DNA from 2 places in the Streptomyces sp. UC4497 genome. Region 1 is predicted to be linked to the other one. Evidence: predicted binding sites of a transcription regulator. Region 1 holds the regulator's gene; the other holds the start of a gene.
The links. The regulator HrcA, encoded in region 1, represses chaperone genes, less so after heat shock. The targets are predictions, from matches to a motif close to TTNGCACTCNGNNNNNCNGAGTGCNAA.

Region 1 (9,689 bases):
AAACGCCCACCCGCCGCCCTGAGGCAACGGGTGGGCAAGGCGCGGCTGGCTCAACGGCCGTTGAACGCGTCCTTCAGGCGGGAGAAAAGCCCCTGCTGCCCCGGCTGGAACTGCCCCGTGGGCCGCTCCTCACCACGCAGCTTGGCCAGCTCCCGCAACACCCGCTCCTGCTCCGGATCCAGCTTCTGCGGCGTCATGACCTCGACGTGCACGATGAGGTCACCACGACCGCCACCCCGCAGATGCGTGACACCACGCCCGTGCAGCGGAACCGACTGACCGGACTGCGTACCCGGCCGGATGTCGATCTCCTCCGTGCCGTCGAGCGTCTCCAGCGGCACCTTCGTGCCGAGAGCCGCCGCCGTCATCGGGATGGTGACCGTGCAGTGCAGATCGTCGCCGCGCCGCTGGAACGTCGGGTGCGGGAGCTCGTGGATCTCCACGTACAGGTCACCGGCGGGGCCGCCACCGGGGCCGACCTCACCCTCACCCGCGAGCTGGATCCGCGTCCCGTTGTCCACACCGGCCGGGATCTTCACGGTCAGGGTCCGACGGGAGCGAATGCGCCCGTCGCCCGCGCACTCCGGGCACGGAGTGGGCACGACCGTGCCGAAGCCCTGGCACTGCGGGCACGGCCGCGAGGTCATGACCTGACCGAGGAAGGACCGCGTGACCTGGGAGACCTCACCGCGACCGCGACACATGTCACAGGTCTGGGCCGAGGTCCCGGGCGCGGCGCCCTCACCGCTACAGGTCGTACAGACCACAGCCGTGTCGACCTGAATGTCCTTCGTGGTGCCGAAGGCGGCCTCGTCCAGCTCGACCTCGAGCCGGATCATGGCGTCCTGGCCGCGCCGCGTACGGGACCGGGGTCCGCGCTGCGACGCCGTACCGAAGAAGGCATCCATGATGTCCGAGAAGTTCCCGAACCCGCCGGCGCCGAAGCCACCGGCCCCGCCACCTCCGCCGGCCTGCGACAGGGGGTCGCCCCCGAGGTCGTAGACCTGCTTCTTCTGCGGATCGGAGAGCACCTCGTAGGCGGCGTTGATCTCCTTGAACCGCTCCTGGGTCTTCGGATCCGGATTCACGTCCGGGTGCAGCTCGCGTGCGAGCCTCCGAAAAGCCTTCTTGATCTCGTCCTGGGAAGCGTCGCGGCGCACGCCTAGTACGGCGTAGTAGTCCGTGGCCACTTACGACTCCGCCAGGATCTGTCCGACGTAACGTGCCACTGCGCGTACTGCTCCCATCGTTCCCGGGTAATCCATGCGGGTCGGTCCGACCACGCCGAGCTTGGCCACTGCCTCGCCGCCCGAACCGTAGCCGACCGACACGACGGACGTGGAGTTGAGTCCCTCATGGGCGTTCTCGTGACCGATCCGTACGGCCATGCCCGAATCCCCCAGCTCGCCCAGGAGCTTGAGGAGCACGACCTGCTCCTCCAAGGCTTCCAGAACGGGCCGGATGGTGAGGGGAAAATCATGTCCGAAGCGAGTGAGATTGGCGGTTCCGCCGATCATCAGCCGCTCCTCGGTCTCCTCGACGAGTGTCTCCAGAAGAGTGGAGAGCACCGTGGAGACCGTGCCCCGGTCCTCCTGCTCGAAGGCGTCCGGCAGGTCCTGCACCAGCTGCGGCACGTCGGCGAACCTGCGGCCCGCGACACGGCTGTTCAGCCGGGCCCGCAGGTCCGCCAGGGACGACTCGCCGAACGGCGCCGGGCAGTCGATCATCCGCTGCTCCACGCGCCCGGTGTCCGTGATCAGTACGAGCATCAGACGGGCGGGCGCGAGCGAGAGCAGTTCGACATGGCGCACGGTGGACCGGGTCAGGGACGGGTACTGGACGATCGCCACCTGCCGCGTGAGCTGCGCGAGCAGCCGTACGGTGCGTCCGACGACGTCGTCGAGATCGACGGCGCCGTCCAGGAAGTTCTGGATGGCGCGCCGCTCGGGCGCGGCCATCGGCTTCACGGCGGTGAGCTTGTCGACGAACAGGCGGTAGCCCTTGTCGGTGGGGATGCGCCCCGCACTGGTGTGCGGCTGGGCGATGAACCCCTCGTCCTCCAGGGCCGCCATGTCGTTGCGCACGGTCGCCGGGGAGACCCCGAGCTTGTGCCGCTCGGTGAGCGCCTTGGAGCCGACGGGCTCCTCGGTACCGACGTAGTCCTGGACGATTGCGCGCAGCACTTCGAGCCTGCGTTCATTGAGCATCGGCGCACACCTCCAGAAACAGCCGTTGCGATCATCCTGTCTTTGGCACTCCCTGTGGGCGAGTGCCAATCGTCCCCGGCTCAGTGTACGGCCGGTGGGTACGGGCCCGGCAAGGGCGCTAGCGTCGAGGTATGGAGCTCGCGCAGCGTATCGACTGGTCCTCGGTGGGATGGGAGGGTCTCGCGCCGAACGTGGGGCGGGTGCGGCTGCCCGGCCTCGACTGCACGAGCGGCCTCGTCATCGGTAAAGACGCGGCGCTCTTGATCGACACCGGATCCTCACTCCGTGAAGGCGCCCGGCTGCGTGCCGACGCCCGCGCGCTCCTCGGGGCACACCGGAGAGTGACCCATGTCGCGTTGACCCACCCGCACTTCGACCACGTGCTCGGCACGGCCGCGTTCGCGGGCGTCGAGGTGTACGGGGCGGTGGGCATCGACGTCCTCTTCGAGCGCGGCGCCGAGGGGTTGCGGACCGACGCGGTGCGGCACGGTGTCGACCCGGAGGCGGCCACCGAGGCGGTCGACATCCTCGTCACCCCGGCGCACCGGGTGTGCGGCGAGTGGACGCTCGACCTGGGCGGCGGCCTGACGGTGCTGCTCGCGAACATCGGTCCTGCGCACAGCGGCCACGACCTGGCGGTACTCGTGCCCGGAGGCCCCGGCGGCCCGGAGATCGTCTTCTGCGGCGACCTGGTGGAGGAGTCGGGCGAGCCGCAGGCGGGCCCGGATGCGGCGCCGGGCCACTGGCCCGCGGCGCTCGACCGGCTGCTCGACCTCGGCGGCGAGGACGCGGTGTACGTACCCGGGCACGGTTCGGCGGTGAATGCGCGGTTCGTCCGCGCGCAACGCGCCACATTGGCGACGCGTTTCGGCGTGTCGTAGCCCTGGCCTGCGCTGTTCTCTTATCGTCTGCCGGATGCGCCAGTACTCTGCCGACCTGACTCCCCCCTGGAAGCGGAACAAGCCGGTACCCGAGGTTCCGGCCGAACCGGACCTCGTCGTCGAGGAGGTCACCACGGGCTTCTGCGGAGCGGTGATCCGGGTCGAGAAGACGGCGCAGGGTCCGACGGTGACCCTGGAGGACCGCTTCGGCAAGCTCCGGGTGTTCCCGATGGAGCCGCGCGGCTTCATGATCGACGGCAAGGTCGTCACCCTCGTACGCCCCTCGGGGCCGGCCCCGACCCGACCCGCCCGCAGCGCGTCCGGCTCGGTGGCGGTCCCCGGCGCCCGCGCACGGGTGGCCCGGGCGGGCCGCATCTACGTGGAGGGCAAGCACGACGCGGAGCTCATCGAGCGGGTCTGGGGCCACGACCTGCGCATCGAGGGCGTGGCGGTGGAATTCCTGGAGGGCGTCGACGACCTCCCGTCGGTCGTGGCCGACTTCGCCCCGGGCCAGGACGCCCGCCTCGGCGTCCTGGTCGACCACCTCGTCCCCGGCTCGAAGGAATGGCACATCGCCCAATCGGTGACGAGCGAGCACGCACTGGTCGTCGGCCACCCCTACATCGACATCTGGGAGGCCGTGAAGCCGTCCTCGGTCGGCATCGAGGCGTGGCCGCGCGTCCCCCGCGGCCAGGACTGGAAGACGGGCGTGTGCCGGGCACTGGGCTGGCGGGTGGCCAACACGGGTGAGGCGTGGCAGCACATCCTGTCCCGGGTCCACACGTACAAGGACCTGGAACCGGAACTTCTCGGCCGAGTAGAAGAACTCATCGACTTCGTCACGGCCCCGGCCTGAGCCTGCCGCCGCCTTGCCCACCCCCTGCCCAGATCAATCCACCAGGTCCCGGACCACCGCGTCCGCCAGCAAACGGCCTCGCAGCGTCAGGACCGCACGGCCCGCCGCGAACGGTTCCGCCTCCAGGAGACCGTCCGCCAAAGCCTTTCGCGCCGCCGCGAGCCCGTCGGCCCGAAGCAGTTCCATCGGACATCCGTCACGGAGCCGTAGCTCGAGGAGGATCCGCTCGACCCGGCGGTCCTCCTCCGCGAGGATCTCCCGGCCGGCCCCCGGCGACCGCCCCTCCGCGAGCGCCGCCGCGTACGCGCCCGGGTGCTTGACGTTCCACCACCGCACCCCGCCCACGTGCGAGTGCGCCCCGGGCCCGGCCCCCCACCAGTCGGCCCCGCGCCAGTACAGCTCGTTGTGGAGGCAGCGCCCGGCCTCGGACGTCGCCCAGTTCGACACCTCGTACCAGTCGAACCCTGCCGCCCCGAGCACCTCGTCGGCGATCAGATAGCGGTCCGCGTGCACGTCGTCGTCGGTCATCGGCACCTCGCCGCGCCGGATCCGCCGGGCCAGCTGCGTGCCCTCCTCGACGATCAGAGCGTATGCCGAGACATGGTCCGGACCCGCTCCGAGCGCCGCGTCCAGCGAGGCCCGCCAGTCGTCGTCCGTCTCGCCCGGCGTGCCGTAGATCAAATCCAAGTTCACGTGCTCGAATCCGGCCGCCCGCGCCTCCGCGACACAGGCCTCGGGCCGCCCCGGCGTATGCGTACGGTCGAGGACCTTCAGCACGTGCTGCCGCGCGCTCTGCATCCCGAACGAGATCCGGTTGAAGCCGCCGGCCCGCAGCTCCGCCAGGTACGCCGGGTCCACCGACTCGGGGTTCGCCTCGGTCGTGACCTCCGCGTCGTCCGCGAGCCCGAACTCGTCGCGGACCGCCCCCAGCATCCGTACGAGGTCGGCGGCCGGCAGCAGCGTCGGCGTACCGCCCCCGACGAACACGGTGCGGACCGGGCGCGGGTCGTCGCCGAGCACCTTGCGCGCGAGCCGCACCTCGTCGACCAGCGTCTCCGCGTAGTTGTCACGGGACGCGAGCACGCCGCCCGTGCCGCGCAGCTCGGTGGCCGTGTACGTGTTGAAGTCGCAGTAGCCGCAGCGCGTGGCGCAGTACGGGACGTGCAGATAGAAGCCGAGGGGTCGGGACCCCGCCCCGGCGAGGGCGGACGCGGGCAGCGAGCCGTCGTCGGGCACGGGCTCACCGTCGGGAAGTGCGGAAGGCATGGACCCATTGTCCCGCCTCCGTGGATTCCACCCGCACCACCGTCACTGCGCCTGGAGCACCAGCAGCGCCAGGTCGTCGTCCGGCGGGCTGTCCCCGAAGGCGTGCACGAGCCGCCGGATCCGCTCGACGAGCAGCGGCGCCGTCAGGCCCGCGCACCCGGCGAGCGCCGCCGCGAGCCCGTCCCCGTCGTCGAACTGGAGGGCCCCGCGGCGCCGCTCCGTGACCCCGTCGGTGACGCCCAGGAGCGTGTCGCCGGTGCGCATCACAAACGTTTCGCTTGTGTAGTCCGGATCGTCGACGACACCGAGCAGCACCTGTGGCGAGGCCGCGGCGACGACCTCCCCGCCGGGCCGCATGAGCAGCGGCAGCGGGTGCCCGGCGGAGGCGATGGTGCACAGCACGCCGTCCTCGGTGGGCGTCAGCTCCCCGTACAGGAGCGACAGGAAGCGGGACGTGGAGCCCTCCGGTGGCACGCCCCTGCCGTCGGCCGCGGCGAGCGCGCGGGCCGCCGCGTCGGAGGCCTCGGTCGCGTCGTCGAGCAGCAGCCGGTTGAGCCGGTCGAGGACCTGCGCGACCTGGTACTCCTCGCGGGCGAGCAGCCGCAGCCAGGGCCGTACGAGCCCGATGACGACGGCGGCCTCCGGGCCCTTTCCCTGGACGTCGCCGAGCGCGAAGCACCAGCGTCCGGCGCCGGCCGGGAACACGTCGTAGAAGTCGCCGCCGGGTCCTCCCGCCTCCTTCGGCTCGTACACGAGGGCGCTCGCCACGCCGGGGATCTCGGCCATCGACGTGGGCAGCAGGCCGCGCTGCAGGATGCGGCTGATGGTGGCCTGCCGGGTGAAGCGGCGGGCCGCGCTGACGGCGAGGCCGACGCGCCGGCTGAAGTCCTCGACGAGCCCGGTGACCTCGTCGGGGAAGCGGTGCAGCCCAGCCCGCCCGATCAGCAGGATGCCGAGCGCGCGGCCGCCGGCGGAGAGCCGGTAGGCGAGCGCCGAGCCCGTGTCCTGGGCGGCCGGGCCGCTCTGCCCGTCGAAGGGCCAGGGCACGGGGACGGCGCCGGAGAGGCGGTCGGGCAGCCGCGGGGGTTCCTTCTCCAGGAGCCCGCGGAGCTCTTCGGTGCGGTGTTCGTGGGCGTGCCAGACGCGGGCGAGCCGGGGCAGCGGCATCGGGTCCGCGCCGCGCATGTCGTGCTCGACGACGCCCGGCAGGCCGCGCCCCTCCTCCTCGTAGAACCAGACGGCGCACCAGTCGGCGAGCCGCGGCACGAGGAGTTGGCCGACGAGCGCGGCGACCATGTCCTCGTCGAGCTGTCCCGCGAGCAGGTCGGAGGCCTCGGCGAGGAAGGAGAGCGCGCCGCGGTTGATCCAGTCCTGGTCCTGGGGGGCGCGCCGGGACGCGGGCGCGAGGATCTCCGCGGCCCGCAAGCCCCTCTGCAGGCTGCGCACGCCGGCCGGGGTGTCGGGAATTTCCGCGGCGGATGTCGGGGCGTCGGCGGGGATCCGGGCCCAGACGGTCTTGGCGCCGTGACCGTAGGTGATGCCCCACAACTCGGAGAGCGAGGCGACGAGTTGGAGTCCGCGGCCGTATTCGGGGGTCTCCGGCGAGCGGAAGGCCCGGTCGTTGCGGACGGCGCGGGCCGGGTGCCGGTCGGTGACCTCGACGACGAGTCCCGCGGTGACACTGCCGTCGGGGGCGGCGCCCTCCAGGCGGCACAGGAGGTCGACGCCGGTGCCCGCGTGGACGACGGCATTGGTGACGAGTTCGCTGAGTACGACGGTCGCGTCGTCCATGAGGCGCCCGTCGAGCGTCAGGGACTCCGACAGCTCGGGCAGTTCGGTCCAGTCGACGAACGCGGCCCGCAGGAAACGACGGGCGGCCGCGGGCGCGAGCGGGTTTCCGGGCAGCGATGTGCGCGCGACCACCGGCACCCCGGTCGGCTGGTCAGGCGCGTCCGGGGCGCCGAAGGCGCTCTCCCGCTGGATCGGAATGGAACCCACGTTTCGGCTCCTGAGTAGTTGTGGCAAAGACGCCTCAGGCGACACCAACAGAGTGACAGACTGACCACGCCCATAAGCGTGGAGTTACCTAAGTAGGCCGCTATGAGTGAGAACAGTGGTATGCGTGCACCTCAGAAGGGCTACGGTGACGAAGCCATCCGCCCTAGTGATCTCCGGCCGTTGCTGGCCGCGCTGACGGCTGCCCGGGACGGCACGTTCGCGCATGTACCGATCACGGCGGACGGGATCGTCGGTGAGCTCGGCGCGACATTCAACCAGCTCGCCGACCGCAGCGTGCACTTCAACGCCGAACTGGCGCGGGTGCGGCGGGAGATCACCCGGCACGGCCGGCTCGACGAGCGCCTGGAAGCGAGCCCCGGACAGGGCGCCTGGGTGACGCGGGTCGGCGACGTGAACACCATCATCGACGCGCTCGTCGCACCGGCCGCGAACGCCACGCGGGTGCTCGAGGCCGTCGCGGGCGGCGACCTCAACCAGCGTGTCGACCTGCACGACGGGACCCGTCAACTCCGGGGCGACCTGCGGCGGTTGGGTCGTTCGGTCAACAAGATGGTGGACCAGCTCTCCCTGTTCACCGGCGAGGTGACCCGGGTGGCCCGCGAGGTGGGCACCGAGGGAAGACTCGGTGGGCGCGCCAAGGTCACTGGTCTGTCCGGGAGTTGGCGCGATGTGACCGAGGCGGTCAACACCATGGCGTCGCGGCTCACGGCGCAGGTGCGGGACATCGCGCTCGTGACGACGGCGGTGGCGCAGGGCGACCTGACACGTACGGTCACGATCGAGGCGACGGGCGAGCTGCTCGAACTCAAGCTGACCGTGAACACGATGGTCGACCAGCTCTCCGCGTTCGCCGACGAAGTCACCCGTGTCGCCCGCGAGGTCGGCACCGAAGGGCAGTTGGGCGGCCGCGCCCAGGTCCGCGGCGTCTCCGGGGTCTGGAAGGACCTCACCGACAACGTCAACTTCATGGCGTCGAACCTGACCTCCCAGGTCCGCAACATCGCCCAGGTCACGACCGCCGTGGCCGACGGAGACCTGAGCCAGAAGATCACGGTCGACGCGCAGGGCGAGATCCTCGAACTCAAGTCGACCATCAACACGATGGTCGACCAGCTCTCCGCCTTCGCCGACGAAGTGACCCGCGTGGCGCGCGAGGTCGGCACCGAAGGACAGCTGGGCGGCCGCGCCCAGGTCCGCGGCGTCTCCGGCGTCTGGAAGGACCTCACCGACAACGTCAACTTCATGGCCGACAACCTGACGTCGCAGGTGCGCAACATCGCGCTCGTGTCGACGGCGGTGGCCCAGGGCGACCTCGGCAAGAAGATCACCGTCGAGGCGAAGGGCGAGATCCTCGAACTCAAGTCGACCATCAACACGATGGTCGACCAGCTCTCCGCCTTCGCCGACGAGGTCACCCGCGTGGCCCGCGAGGTCGGCACCGAGGGCAACCTCGGCGGCCAGGCCCAGGTCCGCGGCGTCGCCGGCGTCTGGAACGACCTGACCGAGAACGTCAACTTCATGGCGTCGAACCTGACCTCCCAGGTCCGAAATATCGCCCAAGTCACCACGGCCGTGGCCCAGGGCGACCTCTCCAAGAAGATCTCGGTCGACGCGCGCGGCGAGATCCTGGAGCTGAAGGACACCGTCAACACGATGGTGGAGCAGCTGCGCGGCTTCGCCGACGAGGTGACCCGCGTCGCCCGCGAGGTCGGCACGGACGGCCGCCTCGGCGGACGCGCAACCGTTCACGGCGTGTCGGGCGTCTGGAAGGACCTGACCGACAACGTCAACTACATGGCGGACAACCTGACCTCACAAGTGCGGAACATCGCGCAGGTCGCCACGGCCGTGGCCCAGGGCGACCTCTCCAAGAAGATCGACGTCGACGCGCGCGGCGAGATCCTCGAACTGAAGACGACCATCAACACGATGGTCGACACGCTCTCCTCGTTCTCCTCCGAGGTGACCCGGGTCGCCCGCGAGGTCGGCTCCCAGGGTCAGCTCGGCGGCCAGGCACGGGTCGAGGGCGTGTACGGCACGTGGAAGCGCCTGACGACGAACGTGAACGAGCTGGCGCTGAACCTGACCACGCAGGTCCGCGCCATCGCCGAGGTCGCCTCCGCGGTGACCTCGGGCGACATGTCCCGCTCGATCACGGTCGACGCGCAGGGCGAGGTCGCCGAGCTCAAGGACAACATCAACCTGATGGTGGCCAACCTTCGCGAGACGACCCGCGCGAAGGACTGGCTGGAGTCGAACCTGGCCCGCCTCGCCGCCCTGATGCAGGGCCACCGCGACCTGATGGAGGTCGCCGACCTGATCCTGCGCGAGCTGACGCCGCTGGTGAACGCCCAGTACGGCGCGTTCTTCCTCGCGGAGGAGGAGGACGACGGCTCGCAGCAGCCCATGGCCGTGCCCACCAAGGGACTTGCGTACATCGCCGGTTACGGATCGGGCTCC
Region 2 (9,689 bases), on a different contig from region 1:
AGGGGCGGGGCTGGGCCTCGCCGGGCGCCAAGGAGCGGGCGATCCGCGAGGAACTGGACCTGGCGCCGGTCCGCTACTTCCAGCTCCTGAACGCGCTCCTGGACGACCCCAGGGCGCTGGAGTTCGCCCCGGTGACGGTGAACCGCTTGCGCCGGGTCCGGGAGGCACGGCGCCGCGAGCGCTAGGCCCCGGGGCTCCGCCCCGGACCCCGCTGCTCAATCGCCGCAGGGGCTTAATTTGCCCAGCCCCGCCGGACATGTGCAGCGCGGCTATCGTCAACGGCATGGCAAGCCACGAGTACGCCCCCCGGACCACCGCAGGACGCGACGGCCTGAACGCCCTCCTGGCCCACCCCCGGCAGGGCATCGTCGCGATCGACTTCGACGGCACCCTCGCCCCCATCGTCCCCGACCCCGACCAGGCCCGCGCCCACCCGGACGTGGTCCCCGCCCTCGCCGCCCTCGCCCCGAAGGTCGCCGCGATCGCGGTCGTCACGGGCCGCCCGGCGAGCGTCGCGGTCCGCCACGGCGGCTTCTCCGGCGTCCCCGGCCTCGAACACCTCGTCGTCCTCGGGCACTACGGCGCCGAACGCTGGGACGCCGTCACCGGCACGGTCAGCGCCCCCGCCCCGCACCCCGGCGTGGCCACCGTCCGGGCCGAACTCCCCGGCGTACTGGCCGAGTCGAACCTCTGGCACGACACGTACATCGAGGAGAAGGGCCGCGCCGTCGCGGTCCACACGCGCCGCGCAAAGGACCCGCAGGCCGCCTTCGACACCCTCCGCGAACCCCTGGCGGAACTCGCCGCGCGGCACGGCCTGATCGTGGAGCCGGGCCGCATGGTCCTGGAGCTGCGCCCGCCGGGCGTCGACAAGGGCGTGGCGCTCACCGAGTACGTACGGGAGGTGGGCGCCGAGTCCGTCCTCTACGCGGGCGACGACCTCGGCGACCTCCCGGCCTTCGCGGCAGTGGAGAAACTGCGCTCCGACGGGGTGCCGGGCCTCTTGGTGGCGGCGGACACGGTCGTACCCGAACTCGCCGACAGGGCCGACCTGTTGGTGGAGGGCCCCGCGGAATTGGCCGCCTTCTTCTCAGGCCTCGCGCAGCGCCTCTAGCTGGTCCAGGAACCACGCCTCCGGCGGCAGCGCCGTCGCCGCCTCCGCGAGGCGCTTCGTGCGTTCCTCGCGCTCGTCCCGCGGCATGGCGAGCGCCTCCGCGAGGGCGCGCGAAGTTCCGGTCAGGTCATAGGGGTTGACGGTCAGCGCGTCCTCGGCCAGCTCCTCGTACGCCCCCGCCTCCCGCGAGAGCACCAGCACGCACCCGTCGTCGGAGACCACCGGCACCTCCTTGGCGACCAGGTTCATGCCGTCCCTGATCGGGTTCACGAGGGCCACGTCGGCGAGCCGGTACGCGGCCAGCGAGCGCGCGAAGTCGTCCTTCACGTGGAGCACGACCGGCGTCCAACCCTCCGTACCGAAGCGGGAGTTGATGGCCTCGGCGACCCGCGCCACCTCGGCCGTGTAGTCCCGGTACACGGCCAGGTCCTGCCGCGACGGGTAGGCGAACGCAACGTGAACGACCCGCTCCCGCCACTCGGGCCGTTCCTCGAGCAGCAGCTCGTACGCCTGAAGCCCCCGCACGATGTTCTTCGACAGCTCCGTGCGGTCCACCCGCACGATCACCTTGCGGCCCTCGCCCACCTGCGCGCGCAGCGCCGTGAGCCGCTCCTCCACATCGTCCCGGTGCGCCCGCTCCCGCAGGAAGTCCGCGTCCGCGCCGAGCCCGTGCACCCCGATCCGGGTCCCGGACGTGCCGCCGACGAGATGCGTACAGCAGTCGGTGAAGGCGTCCGCCCAGCGCCGGGTCAGGAACGCACAGCGGTCGGCCCCGAGCATGCCCCGCAGCACCTGCTCGGCGATGTCGTCGGGCAGCATCCGGAAGTAGTCGACGGGCGCCCACGGCGTGTGCGAGAAGTGCCCGATCCGCAGGTCGCCGCGGAGCTCGCGGAGCATCCCCGGCACCAGCGTCAGGTGGTAGTCCTGCACGACCACCGTCGCGCCCGGCGCCGCCTCCTCGGCGAGCGCCTCGGCGAAGGCCCGGTTGTACGCCTCGTAGGACGCCCACTGCCTGCGGAACTCCGGTCCGAAGGCGGGCTCCAGAGGCGTCTGGTACAGCATGTGGTGCACGAACCACAGCACCGAGTTCGCGACCCCGTTGTACGCGTCCGTGTGCACGTCGGCGTCGATGTCGAGCATCCGCACTCCCGGCTCGGCGACCCCGCGCCGCACCGCCTCCCGGTCGCCCTCGCTCAGCGCCGAGCACACCCACAGCTTGTTCTCGACGGCGCTCAGCGCCGACACCAGGCCGCCCCCGCCGCGCTTCGCCTCGATCCCTCCCGCGTCGTCGAGGACGTACGAGACCGGGCCGCGGTTGGACGCGACGAGAACCTCAGCAGCACCATGCGTCGTGGAACTCATACGGGCACGCTAGCCCGGCCCGGAAACGTTCAAACGTAAGGCCGGGCCCCATCGGGGCCCGGCCGTATACGACACCTGCGATCGGGTCAGTCCTTGCGGCCGCGGACGGCGGCGACGACCAGCGCGCCGAGCCCGCACAGCGTGATGGCGAGCCCGCCGTACAGCGGCAGCATCGAGTCGGTCCCGGTCTCGGCCATCTCGCCGCCGCTCGGCGGATTCGGCGGTGTGGGCCGCGCCTGCGGGCTCTGGTTGCTCGTCGACGGGGTCGGCGAGGGCTCGGGCGTCTGCTCGCCCGGCTGCCGGCTCGGACTTGGCGTCGGCGTCGGCGAGGGGCTGGTCGGCGTCGGCGACGGCGCCTCCCGCTCGATGACGGGCGCGATGCCGCACAGCGCGTCCGTGGAGCCCTCCGCGCAGTTGGTGCGCGGGGAGTCGGCGGTGACGCTGTTCGTGAGCTTCCCGTCGCCGCTCACCGGGTCGTTGACCTGCACGGAGTACGTGACGGTCGCGGTCTCGCCGGCCGGGATGTCACCGGTGAAGTTGATCTTCGGCTCGGTGTAGTCGACGTTCCCGATGCTCGCCTCGGCGTCGTTGTTGTACGTCGCGTCGTCGAGGTTCTCGGTGAGGTCGTCGGTGAACTTGGCGTTGGGGTACGGCAGCCGGCTGACGTTCTTCGCCTTCACCGTGTACGTGACCGTGTCGCCGGGCTCCACCTTCGCGGGGCTCGCCGTCTTGGTGATCTCCAGGTCGGGCACCGGGACGGACAGGGCGAGCGCCGAGGGGACGTAGGTGTCGCCCTTGGTGGAGAAGTCGAGCGTGGTGGAGGTCGAGCCGACCGGGATCGGCTCGTCCCCGACGGCCCGCGTGGAGCCGCTGCCCGAGACGTCAAATTCCTTCGCGTCGATGCTCAGGTTGTTGACCATCTTCGGGTCGAGGGCGCCGTCGTCCTCGGAGATGAAGAAGTTGTTGGTGTTGCCGGTGTGCGCCTCGGGGATGTTCTGGCCGCCGACGGCGAACTTGTCGCCCGGCGTGTTCCAGTCGCCCTCGTACGCGGTGACGCTCGCGTGCGGGGTGCCCGAGGTCCGGTAGAAGCCGTCCACGGTGACCCGGGTGGCCGGGGAGGTGGAGCGCTGCAGGACGTGGCCGCCGTAGATGTAGACGTTGCGGCGGTCCGGAGCATAGGCGTCGTTCGGTCCGTCGTACTTGTAGACGACGGTCATCGACCAGCCGGCCACGCAGCCCTTGCCGGTGGGCGCCCAGATGTCGCCGACCGAGACCGGCACCGGGGTGCCCGTGCCGGTGACGCCGCTGAACAGGCCCGTGACGTCGGCCTCGCCCGTGTAGTAGTGCGGGCCGCTGGTGGAGGCGGGGTCCTGGACCAGGTTCTCGGGGGAGACCTTGGCCGGGGCCGTGCCGTTCACGCCGACCGAGGGGACCGCGTCGAGCGGGGCGCCGGGCGAGGGGGCCACGTCGGCGCCGGAGATGTCGCAGCGCTTCAGCTGCGCGCCGCTCGGGCCCTTGTACGTGCCGTCGTTGCCGCCGTAGAAGAGGCGGGCGTAGGCGACCCGGGCGCCGGGCGGGATGGTGACCCGGCCGGTGCTGGAGCCGTAGCCGTCGGTCGTCCCCGCGGTGTTGATCCGCTGCATGACGAACGTGTTGTTGTTGTCCTTGCCCTCGCCGTTCGCGGCGACGGCGCAGCGTCCGGCCATCGTGGCGTCGTCCGTCGGGCAGCCCATGACCGTGTTGCCGATGGTCTTGAAGTCGCCGTAGATCGATTCGTCGTAGCGCTTGGCGAAGGGGGAGACCACGTCCGCGGAGGCGGGGCTCGGCGCCAGGCCCGCCATGCCCGTCAGGCAGGCGGCGAGGGTGGCGGTGACGGCGCACGCCGCCCTGCCCTTGAACCTGCCCTTGAATTGTCTAAGCCACATAAAGGGCAAGTTAGACAAAACATATGATTATGCGGCGCTTATGCGACGCGACGCTCCGCGTACTCACCGATTTCGATCATCGGCGGCCGCTCCTCCGTGTCGACCTCGTGGGTACGCGGCTCGAAGCCGCCCTCCCCGCGCTCGAACTGCGTGAGCACCGGCCTGACGAGGTGCCCGCGCGCGAGCCGGAGCTGGGCGGTGCGGTAGATCGCCGCCGCCATCCGGCCGAGCGCCTGCCCGTCCTGGTGCCGGTGCTTGCGCACACCGACGTCGACCTGGGCGAGCGCGTCGAGGCCCACGGTGTGCAGCGCGTCCACGAGCAGGCCGAGCTCCACGCCGTATCCGACGGGGAACGGGAGCCGCTCGAGCAGCGAGCGCCGGGCCGCGTACTCGCCGCCCAACGGCTGGACGAATCCCGCCAGTTGGGGCCAGTGGAGGTTGAGGATCGGGCGCGCCATCAGCTCGGTCACCCGGCCGCCCTGCCCGGCGGCCCCGGCCAGCGGGCGGTCGTACATCGCCTTCACGAAGTCCACGCCCGGCTCGGTGAGCAGCGGGCCGACGATCCCGGAGACGAAGTCCGCGGAGAACTCCTTCAGATCGGCGTCGACGAAGCACACGATGTCACCGGAAGTGACGAACAGGGAGCGCCACAGCACCTCGCCCTTGCCGGCCCTGACCGGGATCCGCGGCAGGATCGTGTCCCGGTGCTCGACACGCGCCCCGGCCGCCGCCGCGACCTCGGACGTACGGTCCGTGGAGCCGGAGTCGATCACGACGAGCTCGTCGACGAGCGGCACCGCGTCCGTCATCAGCGCGCGCCGGATCTCGGCGACGATCTCGCCGACCGTCTCCTCCTCGTTCAGCGCGGGCAGTACGACACTTACCGTCTGACCCGAGGCCTGCTTGGCGGCGATCACCCGGTGCAGCGGGTGATCGGCCACGGACCAGGAGCGCCTGTTCAGCCAGCGCTCGACCTCTTCCAGCACGGTCTGCGTTCCTTCCCTCAGGACCAACATGTGATCCATCTCGCGCATCGGACGACTATCTCAAGGGTCCGGGCCTTCGGTTACAGTCTTGAACAAGGCCGGTGACCATCGCATGTCGGGGGTCGCCTGCCGTACACACAACTGAATCCACACAATCGAATACCGCTCATCCAGAGGGGCAGAGGGATACGGCCCGTTGAAGCCCCGGCAACCCTCCAGCCGGTCTCGTTCCGCACATCGCAGTGCGCCCGCGAGGCTCCCGGCTAGTGAAGGTGCCAAATCCGTCTCGTGGCGAGATGCGTCGCGAGGAAGATGAGGAGAAAGGGCCTCGCCTCTCATGGCTGTACAGACTGTCGCCACCGAAACGACCGCCAAGACCGTTGATCTCGGTCCGGCCTCCGGCCTTTCCTGCCGTGAGTGCGGCAACATCGTCCCGCTCGGCCCCGTCTTCGCCTGCGCCGAGTGTTTCGGGCCTCTGGAAGTCGCGTACGACCTGCCCGTCGGCGACCCCGAGGCGCTCCGCAAGCAGATCGAGGCCGGCCCCGCCAACATCTGGCGCTACGCCCCGCTGCTGCCCGTCCCGGCCGACGTCGCCGAGAAGCCGAACCTGAACCCCGGCTGGACCAAGCTCGTCAAGGCCGACAACCTCGGTCGTGAACTGGGCGTCGCCGAGGGCAAGTTGTTCGTCAAGGACGACTCCGGCAACCCCACGCACTCCTTCAAGGACCGCGTCGTCGCGCAGGCCATCGAGGCCGCCCGCGCCTTCGGCTTCACCACGCTCTCCTGCTCCTCCACCGGCAACCTGGCCGGCGCCGTCGGCGCCGCCGCCGCCCGTGCGGGCTTCCGGTCCTGCGTGTTCATCCCGCACGACCTGGAGCAGGGCAAGGTCGTCATGGCCGGTGTCTACGGCGGTGACCTCGTCGCCATCGAGGGCAACTACGACGACGTGAACCGCTTCTGCTCCGAGCTCATCGGCGACCCGCTGGGCGAGGGCTGGGGCTTTGTGAACGTGAACCTCCGCCCGTACTACGGCGAGGGTTCCAAGACGCTCGCGTACGAGATCTGCGAGCAGCTCGGCTGGCAGCTCCCGGACCAGTTGGTCATCCCGATCGCGTCCGGCTCGCAGTTCACGAAGATCGACAAGGGCCTGAAGGAGCTGATCAAGCTCGGCCTCGTCGAGGACAAGCCCTACAAGCTCTTCGGCGCCCAGGCCGAGGGCTGCTCCCCGGTCTCCGTCGCCTACAAGGGCGGCCACGACGTGGTCCGCCCGCAGAAGCCGACCACCATCGCCAAGTCCCTCGCGATCGGCAACCCGGCCGACGGCCCGTACGTCCTCGACATCGCGCGCCGCACCGGTGGCGCCGTGGAGGACGTCAACGACGAGCAGGTCGTCGACGCGATCAAGCTGCTCGCGCAGACGGAGGGCATCTTCGCCGAGACGGCGGGCGGCGTCACGCTGGGTGTCACCAAGAAGCTCATCGAGGCGGGCCTCATCGACCCGTCGCTGACGACGGTCGTCCTGAACACGGGTGACGGTCTCAAGACGCTGGACGCGGTCGCCGAGTCCTCGCAGGCCACCGCCACGATCCGGCCCAACCTGGACGCGTTCCGCGAGGCCGGCCTCGCCACCGACCACTGAGCCCGACCGAACTTGTAGCAACAGGAGTCACCAGCATGAGCGTCAACGTTCGCATCCCCACCATCCTGCGCACCTACACCGGCGGGCAGTCCGAGGTCGCCGCCGAGGGCGCCACCCTCGCCGACGTCATCGCCGACCTGGAGAAGAACCACACCGGCATCGCCGCCCGCGTCCTCGACGACCAGGGCAAGCTGCGCCGCTTCGTGAACGTGTACGTGAACGACGACGACGTCCGCTTCGAGCAGGGCCTCCAGACGGCGACGCCGGACGGCGCCGGCGTCTCGATCATTCCGGCCGTCGCCGGCGGCTGATCCATTCAGTTCTACGCAGAGTTAACCGAATTGCCCCCTCCGCAAGAGAAGCGGAGGGGGCAATTCTGCATGGTTGAGCGCGGTACAGTTGGGGAAGCTGCTGCCTTTCCCCGCGCGGTGCATGACGGGCGCATATGAGTTCTCGCCCGAAGCCCGACAAGAAGTAGCCAAAGTGTGCAGCCCTTTCGGGCCTTTTACGGCATTTACACGGCCCGACTTGCCCGCGGATCCGGTGAGTTGACCCGTTTTCCCCGATCTGGCGTGCCCAGAATTCTCGTCCGACTGACCTGTTGCAGACGGCAGTTGGGCAGATACATTCAGCCGCGGTCGACGCGTTCCGGCGCACACCCCCATATCCCATGGGGCGTGAGGTCTGACCCGGGTCCGCGAAGTGCGGTCCTGCGCAAGGGCCAGTAATAGGGGAGTTAGGCATGGCTCAGGGCACCGTCAAGTGGTTCAACGCGGAGAAGGGGTACGGCTTCATCGCGGTCGACGGTGGTGCGGATGTTTTCGTCCACTACAGCGCGATTCAGATGGACGGCTACCGCACCCTCGAAGAGGGTCAGCGGGTCGAGTTCGAGATCTCGCAGGGCCAGAAGGGGCCGCAGGCCGACATGGTCCGCGTGGCCGCCGGCTGAACGCGCGCGTCAGACTGCAAGCTTGTACGTCGCACGTTGTGGAGGGCCCGTCTCCCGGGTAACCGGGGGCGGGCCCTTCGCGCTGAACGGGTCCAGCCTGCGCTTTCGTGGTACGGCCTTGCACTCACATGGGTCGAGTGCTAATCATTGGGCTTAGCACTCTCCGAGTGAGAGTGACAAAACTTGGATCGGGTCGGTGAGGTCCGGGGGCCGGGTGGTGCAAGGAGCCACAAGGCCCGCAGGCCGTCCGTCGCGGGCACCAGCACGGTCCTTTTGCGTTAGCCACCCCGTCCGGGAGGACCACTTCACATGGCCAAGATCATCGCGTTCGACGAGGAGGCACGGCGCGGCCTCGAGCGCGGCATGAACCAGCTCGCCGACGCCGTCAAGGTGACCCTGGGCCCCAAGGGTCGCAACGTCGTCCTCGAGAAGAAGTGGGGCGCCCCCACGATCACCAACGATGGTGTGTCCATCGCCAAGGAGATCGAGCTCGAGGACCCGTACGAGAAGATCGGCGCCGAGCTGGTCAAGGAGGTCGCGAAGAAGACGGACGACGTCGCCGGTGACGGCACGACGACCGCGACCGTCCTGGCCCAGGCGCTCGTTCGCGAAGGCCTTCGCAACGTAGCCGCCGGCGCCAACCCGATGGCCCTCAAGCGCGGCATCGAGAAGGCCACCGAGGCCGTCTCCGCCGCCCTTCTTGAGCAGGCCAAGGAGGTGGAGACCAAGGAGCAGATCGCCTCCACCGCCTCCATCTCGGCCGCCGACACCCAGATCGGCGAGCTCATCGCCGAGGCCATGGACAAGGTCGGCAAGGAAGGCGTCATCACCGTCGAGGAGTCCCAGACCTTCGGTCTGGAGCTCGAGCTCACCGAGGGTATGCGCTTCGACAAGGGCTACATCTCGGCGTACTTCGCCACCGACATGGAGCGTATGGAGGCCTCGCTCGAGGACCCGTACATCCTGATCGTCAACTCGAAGATCGGCAACGTGAAGGACCTCCTTCCGCTGCTCGAGAAGGTCATGCAGTCCGGCAAGCCGCTGCTGATCATCGCCGAGGACGTCGAGGGCGAGGCCCTGTCGACCCTGGTCGTCAACAAGATCCGTGGCACCTTCAAGTCCGTCGCCGTCAAGGCCCCGGGCTTCGGTGACCGCCGCAAGGCCATGCTCGGCGACATCGCCATCCTCACGGGCGGCACCGTCATCTCCGAGGAGGTCGGCCTCAAGCTGGAGAACGCCGGTCTCGACCTGCTCGGCCGCGCCCGCAAGGTCGTCATCACCAAGGACGAGACGACGATCGTCGACGGCTCCGGTGAGAGCGACCAGGTCCAGGGTCGCGTCAACCAGATCCGTGCCGAGATCGAGAACAGCGACTCGGACTACGACCGCGAGAAGCTCCAGGAGCGCCTCGCCAAGCTCGCCGGCGGCGTGGCCGTCATCAAGGCGGGCGCGGCCACCGAGGTCGAGCTCAAGGAGCGCAAGCACCGCATCGAGGACGCCGTTCGCAACGCGAAGGCGGCCGTCGAAGAGGGCATCGTCGCCGGTGGTGGCGTGGCCCTCCTCCAGGCCTCCGCGGTGTTCGAGAAGCTGGAGCTCGAGGGTGACGAGGCGACCGGCGCCAACGCCGTGAAGCTCGCGCTCGAGGCCCCGCTCAAGCAGATCGCCGTCAACGGTGGTCTCGAGGGTGGCGTCGTCGTGGAGAAGGTGCGCAACC

Region 2: a site for HrcA is predicted at 8,129-8,155, ahead of groL (chaperonin GroEL). Genes of this name have one in related genera too.

What each region holds. Positions count from the first base shown of each region.
Region 1 covers NZ_JBTYHB010000070.1:40-9,728, forward strand. The annotation lists gene dnaJ (molecular chaperone DnaJ) at 51-1,190, opposite strand; gene hrcA (heat-inducible transcriptional repressor HrcA) at 1,191-2,207, opposite strand; gene ACYSUO_RS41970 (MBL fold metallo-hydrolase) at 2,339-3,088, shown strand; gene ACYSUO_RS41975 (DUF3097 domain-containing protein) at 3,123-3,944, shown strand; gene hemW (radical SAM family heme chaperone HemW) at 3,978-5,210, opposite strand; gene ACYSUO_RS41985 (SpoIIE family protein phosphatase) at 5,253-7,208, opposite strand; gene ACYSUO_RS41990 (HAMP domain-containing protein) at 7,311-9,689, shown strand, end outside.
Region 2 covers NZ_JBTYHB010000036.1:70,048-79,736, reverse strand. The annotation lists gene ACYSUO_RS34380 (DUF3263 domain-containing protein) at 1-185, shown strand, start outside; gene otsB (trehalose-phosphatase) at 284-1,114, shown strand; gene ACYSUO_RS34370 (alpha,alpha-trehalose-phosphate synthase (UDP-forming)) at 1,091-2,476, opposite strand; gene ACYSUO_RS34365 (DUF7927 domain-containing protein) at 2,563-4,401, opposite strand; gene ACYSUO_RS34360 (glucosyl-3-phosphoglycerate synthase) at 4,440-5,387, opposite strand; SAM riboswitch class I at 5,551-5,706, shown strand; gene thrC (threonine synthase) at 5,725-7,026, shown strand; gene ACYSUO_RS34350 (MoaD/ThiS family protein) at 7,062-7,337, shown strand; gene ACYSUO_RS34345 (cold-shock protein) at 7,769-7,975, shown strand; gene groL (chaperonin GroEL) at 8,285-9,689, shown strand, end outside.